2 linked regions of the Sediminicoccus rosea genome follow. The protein of the gene in region 1 interacts with the protein of each later gene in a pairwise test. Links are inferred from orthologs where the notes say so. Each region holds a gene or a part of one and is shown on either strand. Other genes may lie near its edges.

Region 1 (6,134 bases):
GCTTTCCACGGCTACCACATGGGCAACACGGCCGAGAACGTGGCGCAGAAGTTCCAGCTGACCCGCCAGGAGCAGGATGAATTCGCCGCCGCCAGCCAGCGCAAGGCGGGCGAGGCGATGGCGGCCGGCCGCTTCAAGGACGAGATCGCGCCCGTGACCGTGAAGACCCGCAAGGGCGAGGTCGTGGTCAGCCAGGACGAATACCCGAAGCCCGAGACGACGGCCGAGGTGCTGGCCAAGCTGCGCCCGGCCTTCAACAAGGAGGGCACGGTCACCGCCGGCAATGCCTCGGGTATCAATGATGGCGCCGCCGCCGTGGTCGTGATGTCGGCCGAGGAAGCGCGCCGCCGGGGCATCACGCCGCTGGCCCGCATCGTGAGCTGGGCGACGGCGGGCGTGGACCCGTCGGTGATGGGCACGGGCCCGATCCCGGCGAGCCGCAAGGCGCTGGCCAAGGCCGGCTGGACGGTGGGCGACCTCGACCTGATCGAGGCGAACGAGGCCTTCGCGGCGCAGGCCTGCGCGGTCAACAAGGACCTGGGCTGGGATACCAGCAAGGTGAACGTGAATGGCGGCGCCATCGCGCTCGGCCATCCCATCGGCGCCTCGGGCGCGCGCGTGCTGACCACGCTGCTCTACGAGATGCAGCGCCGGGACGCGAAGAAGGGCCTGGTCACGCTGTGCATCGGTGGCGGCATGGGTGTCGCCATGTGCCTGCAGCGCGACTGAGGGACGGAGCGGGGCCGGTTTCGCCGGCCCCCTTCAGATGAATTGCCCGCGCAGGAAGCCCAGCGCGGGCAGCGGCGTCCATTTGCGTGGCAGGTCCGAGCGCCGGATGGGCGCGACGGAATAATGCGGCAGCGGCTGCTTCGAGCGTTCCAGGAAATCGGCATAGGCCCGCACCTGCTGGGCCCGCCAGGCGCGGTCCTCCAGGGCGGCGGCGCGGCTGCGGAAGATCTCGGCCACGCGGTTGGCACGGCCGACGGTGGCGACCACCGCCCACAAGGTATCCTCGTCGCCTCGCGGCAGCGATGTGATGTCCCGCATGCCCTCACATAAGGAAATGACCGGTGGCCGGGTCAAGCGGTTCCTGCGGCGCGGGGGCTGAAAAAACCGCCATGAAAAAGGCGCCGGAGGTTGCCCCCCGGCGCCCGTGATTCCCCCGGAAGGGTGGCGGCCTACCCCAGGCGCTCGCCATGCTGCGTGACGTCGAGGCCTTCGCGCTCCTCCTCCTCCGAGACGCGGAGGCCGACCATGGCGTCCACGATCTTCAGCAGGATGAAGGTGGCGACGGCGGAGTAGGCGATCGTCACCAGCACGGACTTCACCTGGATCCAGAGCATGTCCGGGTTGCCGTAGAGCAGGCCGGAATAGGCCAGCGCGGCTTCGGCGTCGTCCGTCTTGTAGAGCATGCCATAGGCGAAGACGCCGGTGAGGATGGCACCCACGATGCCGCCCACGCCGTGCACGCCGAAGGCGTCCAGGCTGTCATCGTAGCCGAGCGCCTTCTTCAGCGCCGTCGCGGCCCAGAAGCAGATCACGCCGGAGGCGCCGCCGATGATCAGCGCGGCGCCGGGGAAGACCCAGCCCGAGGCCGGCGTGATGGCGACGAGGCCCGCCACCGCGCCCGAGATGGCGCCCAGTGCGGAGGGCTTGCCCTTGGTGGCCCACTCCGCGAAGACCCAGGTGAGCGTGCCCATGGCGGCGGCCACCATCGTCACCAGCATCGCCATGCCCGCACGGCCATCGGCCGCGAGCGAGGAGCCGGCGTTGAAGCCGAACCAGCCCACCCAGAGCAGCGCGGCGCCGATCATGGCGAAGGCGAGGTTGTGCGGCGACATGTTGTCATGCCCGTAGCCCACGCGCTTGCCGAGGACGATCGCGGCCACCAGGCCCGCGACGCCCGCATTGATGTGCACCACCGTGCCGCCCGCGAAGTCCAGCGCGCCCCAGGCCCAGATCAGGCCGGCCGGATGCCAGACGGCATGCGCGATCGGCGAATAGACCAGCAGCGACCAGGGCACGATGAAGAGGCAGACGGCGCTGAACTTCATGCGGTCCGCCACGGCGCCGAAGATCAGCGCCGCGGTGATGATCGCGAAGGTCATCTGGAACATGGCAAAGACCGTCTCGGGGATGGTCGTCGCGACTTCGCTCTCGCCACCCAGGCCCTTGCCCAGGATGAAGGGACCGTTCCACTCGATGCCCGCGAGCATGACCTTGGAGAAGTCGCCGAAATAGAGGCCGCCATTGCCGAAGGCGATGGAATAGCCCGCGACCATCCAGGTGACGGCGATGAGCGCGGCCACGAAGAAGGACTGCATCATGGTGGCCAGCACCGTCTTCTTGCGGACCATGCCCGCGTAGAAGAGGGCGACGCCCGGGATGGTCATCATCAGCACGAGGCAGGTGGCGACGATCATCCAGGCGGTGTTGCCGGCGTCGAGCTTGGGCTCGTCGGCCGCCATCGCCGGCAGCGCGGCCAGCGCCAGCATCGGGGCGGCGAGCAGCGCGCCACGCATCCAGGGTTTCATGGTCAGGCTTCTCCCAGGGGAAAGGGCGCGAGACAGCGCCGTGTCAGGTTGTGTGGGCCGGCTCACAGGGCGGAGCCGTCGGTTTCGCCGGTGCGGATGCGCAGCGCGCGGTCGAGGTCGAGGACGAAGATCTTGCCGTCGCCGATCTTGCCGGTGCGGGCGGCGCCGGCGATGGCCTCCACCACCGCATCCGCCAGTTCGGCGGCCACGGCGACCTCGATCTTGAGCTTGGGCAGGAAGCTCACCTGGTATTCGGCGCCGCGGTAGATCTCGGTCTGGCCCTTCTGCCGCCCGAACCCCTTCACCTCCGTCACCGTCAGCCCCTGCACGCCGAGCGGGGTGAGCGCGTCGCGCACCTCGTCGAGCTTGAAGGGCTTGATGATCGCCATCACGAGCTTCATCCGCCTGCCTTTCATGCAAAAAAAACGCCGGCCCTGGTCCGGCCCCTGGCTTGCCATCCAAGACTCGTGCCAGCCGGGAAAGCCTTGGGAAAACCCTTGCGGGACCGAGTCTTGCGCGTGGTGCTGCACAATTTGCGGGCAATTGTGCAGGCGCGAAGGCGAGTCTTTCGGCCCTCGCGCCCCCCGTCTCTTGCGTTACGCGGGAATGGCCTAAGCTCTGGGGCATGAACCTCATCGCCGCCCCTGACCTGATCTCGACTCCCAGCCTCACGGTCGCCGTCGCCATCATCGGCGCGGGGCCGGTGGGCGCCACGCTGGCCGCGGCCCTGGCCGCCCGCGGCGTCCCGGTGGCGGTGGTGGATGCGGCGCCGCTGCCGCCCATGGAGCTCGCCGGATTCGACGGCCGCGCCTATGCCATCGCGCTCGCCTCCAAGCGGCTGCTGGAGCAGGCGGGCATCTGGGAGCGCCTGCCCGGCGCGCCCTGCCCGATCGAGGGCATCAAGGTGGCCGATGGCCGCGTGGGCGAGGCGCCCTCCTCGCTCGACCTGGATTTCGAGGCGTCAGAGGTGGCGGACGAGCCCTTCGGCTGGATGGTGGAGGCCCGCGCCCTGCGCGTCGCGCTCAATGCGCGGCTGCCGCATCTTGCGCATCTGCAGGCCTTCGCGCCGATGACGGCGAAGGTGACGCGCGGGCCGGAGGGCGCCGTGGTGACGCTGGCCGATGGGCGGGTGATCCATGCCGCCCTGGTGGTGGGCGCCGAGGGGCGGGGCAGCCCGCTGCGCCAGCAGGCCGGCATCGGCACGGCGCGGCATGATTACGGGCAGATCGGCATGGTCGGCGCCTTCGCGCATGAGAAGCCGCACCACAACCGCGCGCTGGAACTCTTCCTGCCGGCCGGCCCCTTCGCGCAATTGCCGCTGGCGAGCCTCGGCAGCTATGGCACCGGCACGCTGCCTCATGCTTCCTCCTTCGTCTGGACCGAGCGGCGCAGCGTGGCGACGCGCATGCTGGCGCTGTCGGATGCGGATTTCGCGCGCGAATTGCGGCGCCGCATCGGCGACCACCTGGGCGCCATCGAGCCCATCGGCCGCCGCTGGCACTACCCGCTGACGGCGATGCACGCGACGCGCTACGTGGCCGAGCGCCTGGCCCTGGTGGGGGATGCGGCGCATGGCATGCACCCCATCGCCGGGCAGGGACTCAACATCGGCTTCCGCGATGTGGCGGCGCTGACCGAGCTGGTGGCGGATGCTCATGCGGCGGGCGAGGATGTGGGCAGCGCCGCGCTGCTCGCGCGCTACCAGGCGAGGCGGCGGCCGGATGCGCTGATGATGATCGGCGCGACCCATGTGCTGGAGAAGCTGTTCGGCAACGATGTGGGCCCGGTGCGCTGGGCGCGGCGCCTCGGCATTGCGGCGGTGGATCGGATTCCCGGCCTCAAGCGCGCCTTCGCGCGGCAGGCGATGGGGCTGCCGCTGCGCGGCTAGGCGATGTCGGGAGGCGGAGTGGTGGAGCTGAGGGGAATCGAACCCCTGACCTCGTCATTGCGAACGACGCGCTCTACCAACTGAGCTACAGCCCCGCACCACATCACCGGCGCTGTCGCACCGGCTGCGGGGCGCGTCATGCGGGATGAGGGCGGGGGTGTCAAGCGTCCCCCCGGGGGCGGCAACCGCACTCCCCCTTGCCGGTTCAGCGACCTTCCGCGACAAGGAACCCTTCACGCCGTCCCTTTCGGAGCGCCGACGTCCATGATCCTCGACGCCTTGTTCTTCCTGGTCCAGGCGGGGCTCACCCTGTTCTTCTGGGCCATCCTGATCGCGGCGGTGCTCTCGCTGCTCATCGGCTTCAACGTGCTGGACACGCGCAACCGCGTGGTCTGGACCATCTCCGACTTCTTCTACCGCGTGACCGAGCCCGCCATGCGCCCGGTGCGGAACAGGCTTCCAAATCTGGGGGGCATTGATCTCTCGCCGCTGGTCGTCCTGCTGCTGGTCCAGGCCGCCATGCTGCTGGTCGCGGCCATCAAGGGCTACATGATCGCCTTCGGCCTGTATTTCTGAACCATGGCGAAGATCCTTGACGGCAAGGCGGTGGCCGAGCGCCTGCGCGGCCAGCTCGCCACCCGGATTGCGGCGCTGGACTTCCGGCCCGGCCTGGTCGTGCTCCGCGTGGGCGAGGACCCGGCGAGCGGTGTCTATGTCCGCAACAAGGACAAGGCGGCGACGGCGGCCGGCTTCGCCTCCCGCACGCGGCATCTGCCCGAGAGCACGACGGAAGCCGAGCTGCTGGCCGAGATCGCGGCCCTGAACGCGGACCCGGCGGTGGATGGCATCCTCGTCCAGCTCCCGCTGCCCGCCCATATCCGCGCCGAGGCGGCGATCGCGGCGGTGGACCCGGCGAAGGATGTGGACGGCTTCCATCCGATCAATGCCGGGCGGCTCGCCTCCGGCCTGCCGGGACTTGTTCCCTGCACCCCGCGGGGCGCGATGCACCTGCTGGCCGAGGCCGGGGCCAGCCTGCGCGGCGCCCGGGCCGTGGTGGTGGGCCGCAGCCAGATCGTTGGCCGGCCCATGGCGCAGCTGCTGCTGGCGGCCGACTGCACCGTGACCATCGCCCATTCCCGCACGCGGGACCTGCCGGAGGAATGCCGCCGCGCGGACATCCTGATCGCCGCCGTGGGCCGGCCCGAAATGATCCGCGGCGACTGGGTGCGCGAGGGCGCGATCGTCATCGATGTCGGCATCAACCGCCTGCCGGATGGCAGGCTCGTGGGCGATGTCGCCTATGCCGAGGCGCTGCCGCGCGCGGCCGCCATCACGCCGGTGCCGGGCGGCGTCGGCCCCATGACCATCGCCTGCCTGCTCGAGAACACGCTCGAAGCGGCCCTGGCGCGGCGTGGGCGCAGGGTTGGTGTGGCGGCTGCGCCCCAGGGAAGACCATGATCCTGCACCGCGCCTTGCAGGTGTTTGGCGGCCTGGCCTTGCTGGCCTGCCTGCATCTGGCCTGGGGGGCCACGCCCTGGGGCGGCGAGGGCTGGTCCCGCGCGCGCATGCTCTATGCCGGGGCGGGGGGGGTCTCCTCCCTCGCGCTGATCGCCATCGGCGGCCTCGGCATCACGCTGCGCCGCCAGCAGGAGGCACTGGCCCGGATCGAGGCCCTGCTGCGCCAGAAGCAGGGCTAAGGCCGGCTTCCATCA
Region 2 (5,383 bases), 3.3 Mb from region 1 along the record:
CCTTCGTCGGGCGCTGACTCAGCCCCGACAGCTTTGCCTTCCTCAACCTTGACTTGGCCGCTCCGCAAGGAGCGGCTTTTTTTTCGGCCGCTCGCCGGGCGCGATTCAATCGGACAAAAGTCAGTCCGGAACCATGAGGCTGACCGCCGCCTGGCAGGCGATGCCCTCGCCTCGGCCGGGGAAGCCCAGCCGCTCCGTCGTGGTCGCCTTCACGCCGACGCGCCGTGCTTCCACCCCCATGATCTCCGCGAGGCGCGCGATCATGGCCGCCGCGTGGGGGCCGATCTTGGGCTGCTCGCAGATCAGGGTGACGTCGGCATTGACCAGCATGCCCCCGCGCGCCCGCACGCGCTCCATGGCATGGACCAGGAATTGCGCGCTGTCGGCGTCGCGCCACTTCATCTGCGAGGGCGGGAAGTGGCGGCCGATGTCGCCCTCGGCCAGCGCGCCGTAGATCGCGTCGCACAGCGCATGGATGCCGACATCGGCGTCCGAATGGCCATCGAGGCCGAGTTCGTGCGGGATGGTCACGCCGCAGAGGATGAGGGGGCGGCCGGGCACCAGGCGGTGCACGTCGAAACCAGTGCCGATGCGCGGCAGCAGCCGCGGCTGAAGGGTGGATTCCACGCGGGCCAGATCCTCCGGGAAGGTGATTTTCACGTTGCTTTCGTGGCCGGGGACGAGCGCCACGCTCTCGCCGATCCATTCCAGCAGCTGCGCGTCATCCGTCGCCTCGGCGGAGGCGGCCTCATGGGCGGCGCGCAATGTTTCGAAGCGGAAGGCCTGGGGCGTCTGGGCGCGGAACAGGCCGGCGCGGGGCACCGTCTCGCCGATCACGCCGGCCTCGCCGCGCTTCAGCGTGTCCGAGACGGGCTGCGCCGGAATGGCGCCGGCGCGGTGTTCGAGGGCGGCGAGCAGGGCAGGGATGGTCCCGGCAGGGATCACCGGCCGGGCCGCGTCATGCACCAGCACGGCGCTGGGGTTGAGCGCCGCGAGGGCGGCGAGGCCGGCCTTCACGCTGGCCTGGCGCGTGGCCCCTCCGGTCACGGGCGGCAGATGGGGCAGCCCCTCCAGCATGGCGGTGATGCGCACCTCCTCGCCCGCGGCGCAGACCGGCTGCAACGCCTGGACATGCCCGCCGGCCAGCAGCGCCTCCGCCGCCACCCGGAGCACGGGGCGGCCGAGCAGCAGCGCATATTGCTTGGGTTCGGGGGCGCCGAAGCGCTCGCCGCGCCCGGCGGCCAGGAGAAGGGCTGCGATCATGATCCCGTCCGAATAGGCCATATCGGCGGGGACGGGAATTCTGGGACGGAAATCTCGCGCGGCGATACGCGCGCCGTGGACGCCGGGCTCGGTTTTGCGTATGCCTGCCCAAATGATGAGCAACCGCCTTCGGCCCATCTCGCTTGCGCGCGATGTGACCATCGAAACGCCCGTGATCCTGGCACCCATGTCGGGCGTGACGGACCTGCCCTTCCGCCGCCTTGCGCGGGCCGAGGGCACCGGGCTCGTGGTGAGCGAGATGATCGCCTCGGCCGCCATGATCCGCGAGAATCGCCAGAGCCTGAAGATGTGCGACACGACGGACGAACTGGGCGGGCCGTCCTCGGTCCAGCTCGCCGGCTGCGACCCGGCGGTGATGGCCGATGCGGCTCGCCTCGTCGTGGACAAGGGCGCCGCGATCGTGGACATCAATTTCGGCTGCCCGGTGAAGAAGGTCGCGGTCGGCCAGAGCGCCGGCTCGGCGCTGATGCGCGACGAAATCCGCGCGGCCGCGATCCTCGAGGCGGTGGTCAAGGCCGTGCCCGTGCCCGTGACGCTGAAGATGCGGATGGGCTGGGACCACCAGAGCCTGAACGCGCCCAAGCTCGCCCGCATCGCCGAGGAATGCGGCATCCGCCTTGTCACCATCCACGGCCGCACGCGCCAGCAGCTCTACACCGGTGTCGCGGACTGGGATTTCATCGCCTCGGTGAAGGCGGCGGTCAGCATCCCGGTCATCGCCAATGGCGACATCGTGACGGTGGACAATGCGCTGGATGCGCTGACGCGCTCGGGCGCCGATGGCGTGATGATCGGGCGTGGCTGCTATGGCCGGCCCTGGTTCCCGCGCCAGGTCGCCGCCTTCCTGCGCGAGGGCATCCGCCTGCCCGACCCGACGCTGGAGGAGCAGCTGGCCATCCTGCTCAAGCATTACCGCGCCATCCTGGAGCATCACGGGGAGGGGGTGGGCGTGCGCATGGCGCGCAAGCATGTCGCCTGGTATTCGCGCGGCCTGCCGGGCAGTGCCGAGTTCCGCGCCCAGGTCAATCGCGTCGAGATGGGCGAGGCGGCGGAATCCCTCATCATGGGCTTCTACGGGCCGCTGATTGAGCGCGGCCACGCGCCGGCCGAAACCCCCTGGCAGGAGGCGGCATGACCGGTGTGATCAGCCGCGTGGCCGCCCTGGCCCGCCGCCCGCGCGCCCTGGCACCGCCGGACAGCGCCGCCATCCTTCTGGCGCTGCCCATGCCGGCCGTGGTGCTGGATGGCGAGGACCGCTTCCGCTTCGTGAACCCGGCGGCCGAGCTCTTCTTCCAGCAATCCCAGCAGACCCTGATGGGCATGCAGCTGGCCGAGCTGCTGCCGGCCGACCACCGGCTCTTCGCGCTGTTGCACCAGATCCGCCTGCAGGACAGCCCGGTGGCGGACCATGACCTGTCGCTCGAAAGCCCGCGGCTGCACCGGCATGGCGTCTCGGTCTATGGCGCGCCCATGCCGGACCTGCAGGATGGCGTGGTGCTGACCCTGCAGGATGGCTCGACCGCCGCGATGCTGGACCGCCAGCTGCACTTCCTGGGCGCGGCGCGCGGCGCCACCGCCATGGCCGCCATGCTGGCGCATGAGGTGAAGAATCCGCTCTCCGGCATCCGCGGCGCCGCGCAGTTGCTGGAGCAGGGCGCCTCGGAGGGCGACCGCGAGCTCTGCCTGCTGATCCAGGAAGAGAGCGATCGCATCCGCAACCTGGTGGACCGGATGGAGATGTTCTCCGACCGGCCGATCACGCGCCGCGCGGTGAACATCCATTCCGTGCTCGACCATGTGCGCCGCGTGGCGCAATCGGGCTTCGCCTGCCACCTGCGCATCGTCGAGGAATACGACCCCTCGCTGCCCGCCGTCTGGGGCGACCGGGACCAGCTGATCCAGATCCTGCTCAACCTCGTGAAGAACGCCTCCGAGGCGCTGAGCGATGGCGGCGCCACCGGCGGCGCGGGCGAGATCCAGCTCGCCACCGCCTATCACCACGGCGTGCGGATCGCGGTGCCCGGCAGCAGCGAGCGCGTGCACCTGCCCTTGCAGGTCATCGTGCGCGACAACGGCCCCGGCATCCCCGAGGCGCTGCGCTCCACCCTGTTCGAGCCCTTCGTGACCACGAAGCGCGGCGGGCAGGGGCTCGGCCTCGCGCTCGTGGCGAAGCTGGTTTCCAATCACGGCGGCCTCATCGAATGCGACAGCCGTCCCGGCCGCACCACCTTCCGACTGTCCCTGCCAGCCCAGCCGCCCAATCTGCGTGGGGACGAGGCGGCGAACGAGAGTGACGAATGACCGAATCCCGCACCATCCTGATCGCCGATGACGACCGCGCGATCCGCACCGTCCTCTCCCAGGCGCTGACGCGCGCTGGATACAATGTGCGCGCGACCTCCTCCGCCTCCACGCTGTGGCGCTGGGTGGAGGATGGCGAGGGCGATCTCGTCGTGACCGATGTCGTCATGCCGGACGAGAACGGACTGGACCTGCTGCCGCGCATGAAGCGCATCCGCCCCGATCTCCGGGTGGTGGTGATGTCGGCGCAATCCACCTTCACGACGGCGGTGAAGGCCGCCCAACGCGGCGCCTTCGAATACCTGCCCAAGCCCTTCGACCTGAAGGAGCTGCTCAACGTCGTCGAGCGCGCCCTGGCGCAGCCCGCGACAGCCCTGCCCGCGGACGAGGAGGGCGAGCCGGGCGAGCGCCTCCCGCTCGTGGGCCGCAGCACCGCGATGCAGGAAATCTACCGCACCGTCGCGCGCCTGACGACCGCCGACCTCACCGTCATGGTCACGGGCGAGAGCGGCACCGGCAAGGAGCTGATCGCCCGCGCGCTGCATGACTATGGCAAGCGCCGGCAGGGCCCCTTCGTCGCCATCAACATGGCGGCCATCCCGCGCGAGCTGATCGAGAGCGAGCTCTTCGGGCATGAGCGCGGCGCCTTCACCGGTGCGCTGACCCGCGGCGTAGGCCGGTTCGAGCAGGCCGCCGGCGGCACGCTGTTCCTGGACGAGATCGGCGACATGCCGGCCGAGGCTCAGACCCGGCTCTTGCGCGTGCTGCAGGAGGGTGAGTTCACCACGGTGGGCGGCCGCCAGCCGGTGAAGGCCAATGTCCGCATCGTCGCCGCGACCCACCGGGACCTGCGCGCCTCGATCCGCGCCGGCCTGTTTCGCGAGGACCTGTTCTACCGCCTGAACGTGGTGCCCATCCGTCTGCCGCCGCTGCGCGAGCGGACCGAGGACATCCCCCTGCTGGCGCGGCACTTCCTGGAACGCGCCCGCGCCTCCGGCCTGCCCATGAAGTCGCTGAGCAACGAGGCGCTCGAGCGGCTGAAGCGCCATTCCTGGCCCGGCAATGCGCGCGAGCTGGAAAACCTGATGCGCCGGCTTGCCGCCCTCTACCCGCAGGAGACGATCGGCGAGGAAGCGGTCGCCGCCGAGCTGGCCGAGGCCGAGGCGCCCGCCGATGGCGCGCCGCGCGCGAGCGAGACGCTGGAACAGGCCGTGGAGCGCCACCTCAAGCTCTTCATGGCCGCCCACAAGGATGGCATCCCCATTCGCGACCTGCATGACCGCGTGATCTCGGAGGTGGAGCGCCCGCTGCTGCGCCTCGCGCTCAGCGCCACCCGCGGCAACCAGATCAAGGCCGCGGCGCTGCTGGGGCTCAACCGCAACACGCTGCGCAAGAAGCTGCGCGACCTCGAATTGCCGGTCGTGCGCGGCCTGTCATGAGCACGCCCTGAGCATGTCGAAACCAGCCCGGGTGCCGCTGCTGCGACGCCTGGCCGACATGCTGCTCGGCCGGGGTGTGACGCTCGGCCTCGCGGTGGGCGCCCTGGTGATGGGCATCCTCACCTTCGTCGTGCTCTCCGACGGCAGCCCGCTCGGGCCGACCCGGCCGGGGCAGGTGGTCGCGCTCGTCCTCATCAACCTCGCCATCATCCTGCTGCTGCTGGCCTCGCTCGCCGGGCAGCTGGTGCGCGTCTGGGCTGAGCGGCGGCGCGGCTCGGCCGGCTCTCGGCTGCACACGCGGCTGGTGCTGCTCTTCTCGGTCGTCGCCATCGTGCCGGCCATGCTGCTCGCCGGCTTCT

The links. Proteins that work in one complex are often made in the same cells at the same time.
Region 2: the proteins of R9Z33_RS02375 (region 1) and R9Z33_RS18030 interact in binary tests that used the Escherichia coli proteins (3 or more experiments, as listed by UniProt). The link is inferred for Sediminicoccus rosea from one-to-one orthologs.

Annotation. Positions count from the first base shown.
Region 1 is NZ_CP137852.1:493,002-499,135, forward strand. The notes cover bases 1,267-4,197. They hold R9Z33_RS02375 (P-II family nitrogen regulator), read right to left. Parts: upstream 2,936-4,197; coding sequence 2,597-2,935; downstream 1,267-2,596. Other genes in these bases: R9Z33_RS02370 (ammonium transporter), read right to left, coding at 1,267-2,534; R9Z33_RS02380 (UbiH/UbiF/VisC/COQ6 family ubiquinone biosynthesis hydroxylase), read left to right, coding at 3,160-4,197. In the rest of the region: R9Z33_RS02360 (acetyl-CoA C-acetyltransferase), read left to right, coding at 1-729; R9Z33_RS02365 (hypothetical protein), read right to left, coding at 763-1,047; more of R9Z33_RS02370, read right to left, coding at 1,179-1,266; more of R9Z33_RS02380, read left to right, coding at 4,198-4,422; R9Z33_RS02390 (YggT family protein), read left to right, coding at 4,687-4,998; bifunctional methylenetetrahydrofolate dehydrogenase/methenyltetrahydrofolate cyclohydrolase FolD, read left to right, coding at 5,002-5,880; R9Z33_RS02400 (hypothetical protein), read left to right, coding at 5,877-6,119; R9Z33_RS02405 (DMT family transporter), read left to right, coding at 6,131-6,134. UniProt on the Escherichia coli protein: Involved in the regulation of nitrogen metabolism. Regulates the activity of its targets by protein-protein interaction in response to the nitrogen status of the cell.
Region 2 is NZ_CP137852.1:3,772,209-3,777,591, reverse strand. What follows is about bases 1,501-4,500. They hold R9Z33_RS18030 (two-component system sensor histidine kinase NtrB), read left to right. Parts: upstream 1,501-2,415; coding sequence 2,416-3,585; downstream 3,586-4,500. Other genes in these bases: ntrC (nitrogen regulation protein NR(I)), read left to right, coding at 3,582-4,500; dusB (tRNA dihydrouridine synthase DusB), read left to right, coding at 1,501-2,419. In the rest of the region: R9Z33_RS18040 (bifunctional 2-C-methyl-D-erythritol 4-phosphate cytidylyltransferase/2-C-methyl-D-erythritol 2,4-cyclodiphosphate synthase), read right to left, coding at 121-1,266; more of dusB, read left to right, coding at 1,379-1,500; more of ntrC, read left to right, coding at 4,501-5,024; R9Z33_RS18020 (sensor histidine kinase NtrY-like), read left to right, coding at 5,038-5,383.